DNA from 2 places in the Paenibacillus sp. Y412MC10 genome. Region 1 is predicted to be linked to the other one. Evidence: predicted binding sites of a transcription regulator. Region 1 holds the regulator's gene; the other holds the start of a gene.

Region 1 (3,416 bases):
CGTGACGGGAGATACGCCGACGGCAAACGAACGCGAAGTGCTTCAGGCGATGAGTCATCATATGTCTGACGTGGAAAGGTAGGAGGAAGCATGTCGATCACGCGGAAGAACGGTCCATTATACTTGCAAATCAAGAAGATCATTAAAGATCGGATTCTGCATGGGGTATATCCACTTGGTTCCCATATTCCTTCCGAGCCGCAGCTGGAACAGGAATTTAACGTCAGCAAAATGACGGTTCGCAATGCGATCCAGGAATTGTACCAGGAAGGGTATGTTGAGAAGCGGAGCGGTGTGGGGACGATCGTGACCCGGAACACGTCCTTTTCCAAGCTGTCCAAGGGGAAGCTGTTTACCGAGATTTTGGTTGAAGAGGGCCACCAGATCCGGAAGCGCCATCTGAAGACGGAATGGGTGCACAATGAACCGGACAGCGAATTGTTCCTGAAATTCGGTGAGCGGTGCCTGCTGATCGAGCGGCTGTATTTGCTGGACGGGAGCCCGTTTATCTACTACACCCATTACGTATCGTCCCTGGTGGACATGGGGGAGGAGTTCGATTCAAGCGAACTGCCGTCCTTGTATGAACGTATCGAGGAGAGTCAAATCACGCTGGAGAATTTCCGGGACCGTTTCCTGGCGACCGTGGCTAATGAGGAGATTGCCTCACTGCTGGGCGTAAGCGCCGGGACCCCGTTACTGAAGCGGTTGAGATCCTCCTACGACCAGACGGGCAGCATCATTGAATACAGCATCGGGTATTACAATACGGAGCTGCAGCATTATTTGATCAGTTATGATGCTTAAGATACAGAAACAACAGGAAGAAGTGGCCAAGAGAGACTGGTTTTAATCCGGTACGGTGGCTGCTTCTTTTTTTATTCCTTCGGTTGAATTGTTCTTCGGAGAAGGGCTATAAGCGATCGAAGAAGTGGGTACAATAAGAATACATGCATAGCGCGAACATTTGAGAAGTACCCTCTTGGCAAAATGAAAAAATGTGCTATAATGAGATCAAAGTCAAAGAAAGTCAAAGTCAACGAGAGGGTTCGCTGATTTTGATTATGGTTAATCAACGTATAAGCAAGGCTCTGTGCGGACGTGTAAGATCACTATCCGTCTTAACGTTTCAAACAGTGGAGGATGAACAGACCATGCGTAATATCTCTGATATTATCGAACAATACCTGAAGAGCATTTTGCAAGAAAGTCCGGAAGGAACCGTCGAAATTCAACGCAACGATTTGGCGGAGCAATTTTCTTGCGTTCCTTCCCAGATCAATTACGTGATCAGCACTCGGTTCACGCTGGAGAAGGGCTTTCTTGTCGAGAGCAAGCGCGGCGGAGGCGGATACATACGCATCCAGCGTATCGAGCTTCCCCAGCATACTGCACTCCAGCAGCACCTTCATCATACCATCGGCAGCATGATTGACCAGACGGTAGCGGAAGGCTTGATCTACCAGCTGGAGGAATCCCGGTTTTTGACAAAGCGGGAGGCCAGCCTGATGCGGGCCGCCGTTTCAAGGGAATGCCTGAATGTGAAGCTTCCTTATCGGGATGAGCTGCGCGCAAGGATTATGAAGGCGATGCTTATTTCTTTATTAGGTAAGTGAGTCTGTGTAAGGAGGCATCGGAGTATGTTATGCCAAGAATGCGGTAAACGGCCGGCGACACTTCATTTCACCAAAATTGTGAACGGGGAGAAAACGGAGTTTCATTTTTGTGAAACTTGTGCCCGCGAAAAAGGGGAATTGATCCCCGGTACGTCGAATGGTTTTTCTATACACAGTTTGCTGTCAGGCCTGCTGGATCTGGATCCTTCAGGCAAGGGCCAGACCCCCGGTGCGAAAACGGCCCAGACGCTGCAATGCGAGGAATGCGGCATGACGTATTCCCAGTTCAGCAAGCTTGGCCGGTTCGGCTGCAGCTCGTGTTATAAATATTTCTCGGATCGATTGGATCCGTTGTTCAAGCGAGTCCATGGGGGAACTTCCCATGTGGGCAAAGTGCCGAAGCGTACCGGCGGCCGGATTCAGATCAAACGCCGGATCGATGAGCTTAAAAAGGAGCTTCAAATGAGGATCCTGCAGGAGGAATTTGAAGCGGCTGCCGAGATCCGGGACCAAATCCGTGAGCTGGAGCGTAACATTGCTCAGGGATAAGATCGTTACATTTTGCACTTTAGTAGGAGGAATGCGTGATGTCTAATCTCCGGTTTACCGATTCGGCGCTGAGCGAGTGGATGCGCGGGAACGGTCAGGATTCCGACATTGTCATCAGCACCCGCGTGAGGGTGGCGCGCAACCTGCAGCATCTTCCTTTCCCGCTGCTTGCAACGGATCAGCAGTCGGGAGAAGTGCTAGAGCGCCTGACCCATGTGTTAAAGGATAAGGAGGATTTGCAGGATTTCGGGCATTTGCATGTAATTAAATTAAGTGAGATTGATGAGCTGGATAAGAAGGTTCTCGTCGAGAAGCATCTGATCAGTCCCAATCTGGCTAATGAATCCCGGAACGGTGCCGTCATCCTTACCGAAGATGAATCCGTCAGCATTATGATCAACGAAGAGGATCACCTGCGCATACAGTGTCTGTATCCCGGATTCCAGGTTCGGGAGGCATGGAGCCGCGCGACGGCGCTGGATGATATCTTCGAATCCGAGATCGATTATGCTTTTGATGACAAACGGGGTTACCTAACGAGCTGTCCGACCAATGTCGGCACCGGCCTTCGCGCTTCGGTCATGATGCATCTGCCCGCGCTCGTCATGACGCAGCAGATCAATCGGATTCTCTCGGCCGTATCGCAGGTAGGCTTGACCGTTAGAGGAATTTACGGCGAGGGCAGCGAAGCTTTAGGCAACCTGTTTCAAATCTCGAATCAGATTACGCTCGGGCAAACCGAGTCGGAGATCATCGAGAATCTGCACAGCGTAGCGCTGCAAATCATCGAGCATGAGAAGAATGCCAGGGCGCGGCTCCTCAGTGAATCCAAGCTCCGTATTACGGACCGGGTCATGCGTTCATACGGCATCCTGTCCTATGCAGCGGTCATGGATTCCAAGGAAGCGGCTCAGCGCTTGTCCGATGTTCGGCTAGGCGTGGATCTCGGCCTGCTGGAAGGGCCGGAAATTCCGGTCATGAACGAGCTGAACGTGAAGACGCAGCCGGGATTTCTCCAGAAGACCTATGGAGAGGGCATGAATCCTTCCGAACGCGATATGTACAGGGCTAAGCTCATTCGGGAGACATTGGGCAACCGTTAAGAAGTTGTTAGTTATTATTTCTCGCTTTACAGTTGGATGACGGTATAAACGTCTTAGCTGGCGATACACCGAAATCCGCGAGGTTCAATATATTAATTGAAACGTGGAGGTGCAATACTATGATGTTTGGCAGATTTACGGAACGCGC
Region 2 (3,416 bases), 870 kb from region 1:
TGGGCGATTTCATTAACATGCAGGGCAAGAACAAGCAGAAGCTGAACAACCTTGTGCTGAGCAAGATGAAGAAAGAGGGAGGTTACCTCGGCGGTTTTGAGGGAGTGCCTGCCGATGCCGACTTCTACGTGAAGGATAACGCGGCGGTGCTGTACTTCCAGCTTTATGAGTACACCGCCTATGCCTATGGATTTCCTGAGTTTGAGCTGAAGCTGAAAGAGTGGAAGTAAGAGTATATGATAGGCGGTTTGTGTAAACTGTAATCATTAAATTTCATACTATAGCTTGTTTAGATACATGATGCTGTCCTGATGTAACACTGTGCTGGAACCCGTTGCGATAAATCCCCTGATCAATTGAGCGTGGAGCATATACTCCTGCGCCCTATGATCAAGGGGTTTTTTTGTGTATCTCACCATAGGCGTACCCTTTTTCCCCTCCCCTCAAGTTAAGACAGGCCTTTTAGGAGGGGGATGGCCTTACCGTCTTTATGTTTTATTGAAAAAATCGTACCGAAGTGAGAGTATCCTTGGAGGAGCAACGCGTTCGCCTTTGAAATCGGGAAACAACCTTTTTCAATTCATTCCAGTTTCCCGATTTCAACAGCGACCGAAGGGGATACTCTCACTATTTAGTACTCGAAGTTTTCAATGAATCCAGAGGATAAGAAAAGGCAGGCACCGGATAACGGCGCCTGCCCTTTACTTCATTTCTTTTATAAGCCTTGCGGCGGTGTGTTTTCCAGTACTTGATCGATCAGTCCATACTCTTTGGCTTCGTCAGCCGTCATGAAGTAGTCGCGATCAGTATCCTTCTCGATGCGCTCCAGCGGTTGGCCGGTGCGTTCGGACAGGATGCGGTTCAGCTTGTCGCGCATTTTCAGAATGCGGCGGGCACGGATCTCAATATCCGTGGCTTGACCTTGTGCGCCGCCGAGCGGCTGGTGAATCATAATCTCGCTGTTAGGCAGTCCGTAACGTTTGCCTTTAGCGCCTGCGTTGAGCAGGAATGCGCCCATGGAAGCAGCCATGCCGACACAGATCGTCGAGACGTCCGGCTTGATGAACTGCATCGTATCGAATATCGCCATACCTGCGGTAATGGAACCGCCAGGGCTGTTGATGTAAAGATGAATATCCTTCTCGGGATCCTCAGCCGACAAGAACAGCATTTGGGCAATGATGGAATTGGCGACCACGTCATTTACGTCGGAGCCGAGGAAGATAATGCGGTCTTTCAGCAATCTGGAATAGATGTCGTACGCCCGCTCACCGCGGTTGCTTTGTTCAACGACCATAGGTATAAAACTCACGTGGAAAACCTCCTCTTAAGTACCTCATATAAATACTGTTACCGTATTACCCACATGATAAACAATTTAAATCAAAAAGTCAAAGAAAGTCAAACTATTGAGTAAAAAAAAGAGCCGTTATGGGCACTTTAGGGTAATCAGTATAGAGAATAAATGTTATAATGGCGCGCCCGCGAGGAATCGAACCTCGATCTCAGGCTCCGGAGGCCTACGTCATATCCATTGGACCACGGGCGCACAAAAATCAGCAACGAAGTTGATTATACCGCATCTATTTCAAAAATACAATAGCGGACAAAACTTTGTTCCTATTATATAGACGAGCCGGTAGTTGGCCATAATGTATAAGAATGCCTGGGGTAGAGAAATATACTTTCGGACACTTGCAACCGGCATGATTATTGGTTAGAATAAGGGTGGGACTTAAAAAGTTTAACTGGGACATTTTACGACCAGGTAGGAGAGCCGAGACGAAGTTTGCAGGAGTGGAATGCATGCGTAACCTATTAGAAATACAAGAGCAACTTCTGCCGGATCTGATGGACACTCTTAAACGAAGGTATACCATCCTTCATCAGATCAAGTTGTCCGGAATTGTTGGCCGAAGAACACTGGCTTCATCGTTATCGATGACCGAGCGTGTTCTCAGAGCAGAGACTGATCTTCTGAAAGCGCAAGGGCTGATCGAGATTGAAACGCTCGGCATGCGGATCAGCGGCTCAGGGATATGCTTGCTGGAGGAGTTGGAACCGGTCATGAATGAGTTGTTCGGACTGGTTGAACTGGAAGAGAAGATTCGTCAGGCTTACGGGCTTCGTAAAGTGGTCATTATTCCCGGTGACAGCGAGTCATCTCCGGAAGTCAAACGTGAGCTTGGCCGGGCCGGAGCAAGAACGCTGCTTAACTTTGTCCAGGATGGAGATACGATTGCCGTAACAGGCGGCTCCACGCTCGCCGAAGTGGCAGAGCAGATGTCCTCTTTGCCTGGCGGCGAACCGTTGACAAGCACTTGGTTTGTGCCGGCGCGTGGCGGCCTCGGGGAGAGCATGGAGATTCAAGCGAACACCATTGCTTCCAAAATGGCTAAGCGCGTTGGGGCTGAGTACCGATTGCTTCATGTTCCGGATCTGCTCAGCGAGGATGCTTATCAATCGTTGGTTCAGGATCAGCACATCCAAGAGATCGTGGATGTGATCAGGCGCAGCCGCGTCATTATTCACGGCATCGGGGATGCCATGGAGATGGCCAGACGGCGGAAGCTGGATGAAGGCTCTATCCGGAACTTGCAGGCAGATGGCGCGATCGCGGAATCCTTCGGCTATTATTTCAGCGAAGATGGCGAAGTTGTCCACAAAATGCTTACCCTTGGACTCCGGCTTGAGGATATTATGCGGACGGAGACCATCATCGGCATTGCTGGAGGGCAAGGCAAGGGCAAAGCGATTCACGCGGTGCTGAAATTCGGGCACGAGGACATTCTCGTTACGGATGAAGCCGCGGCATTGGAAGTCGAGAAGGAAATTGACGCCGGCATCTGAGTCCGCGGGCGTACAACTGATTTTTCATTTTTGTTGTCTTGATTGGCTTAACGGCCAATCTTGAATATATAAATTTTACAAATATGGAGGGAACTACTCATGGTTAAAGTAGGTATTAACGGTTTTGGACGTATTGGACGTAACGTATTCCGCGCTGCGCTGAACAACAGCGAAGTTGAAATCGTGGCAATCAACGATTTGACGGACGTAAAAACGCTGGCACACCTTTTGAAATATGACACGACTCATGGCAGACTGAATGCAACTGTTGAAGCTAAAGAAGGCGCACTCGTTGTCAACGGCCGCGAAGTGAAAGTATTCGCTGAGCGTAACCCTGAAGCATTGCCTTGGGCTGAGTACGGCGTTGAAATCGTTGTAGAATCCACTGGTATTTTCACAGCGAAAGACAAAGCTTCCGCTCACTTGAAAGGCGGCGCTAAGAAAGTTATCATCTCCGCTCCAGCTACTGACGAAGATATCACCATCGTTATGGGCGTTAACGAAGACAAATACGATGCTGCTAGCCACACCATCATCTCCAATGCTTCTTGTACGACGAACTGCTT

Evidence for each region. The regulator CtsR, encoded in region 1, represses protease genes until heat stress. The targets are predictions, from matches to a motif close to ATGGTCAATAAAGGTCAAACA.
Region 2: clpP (ATP-dependent Clp endopeptidase proteolytic subunit ClpP) is a predicted target of CtsR. The motif match lies at 1,388-1,408, and genes of this name have one in related genera.

What each region holds. Positions count from the first base shown of each region.
Region 1 is NC_013406.1:6,468,220-6,471,635, reverse strand. Features, by position in the region: gene GYMC10_RS28715 (sugar kinase) at 1-82, shown strand, start outside; gene GYMC10_RS28710 (GntR family transcriptional regulator) at 91-807, shown strand; gene GYMC10_RS28705 (CtsR family transcriptional regulator) at 1,155-1,616, shown strand; gene GYMC10_RS28700 (hypothetical protein) at 1,641-2,165, shown strand; gene GYMC10_RS28695 (protein arginine kinase) at 2,204-3,268, shown strand; gene clpC (ATP-dependent protease ATP-binding subunit ClpC) at 3,388-3,416, shown strand, end outside.
Region 2 is NC_013406.1:218,163-221,578, forward strand. Features, by position in the region: gene GYMC10_RS01065 (PdaC/SigV domain-containing protein) at 1-230, shown strand, start outside; gene clpP (ATP-dependent Clp endopeptidase proteolytic subunit ClpP) at 716-1,312, opposite strand; tRNA gene GYMC10_RS01075 (tRNA-Arg) at 1,475-1,549, opposite strand; gene GYMC10_RS01080 (sugar-binding transcriptional regulator) at 1,807-2,850, shown strand; gene gap (type I glyceraldehyde-3-phosphate dehydrogenase) at 2,950-3,416, shown strand, end outside.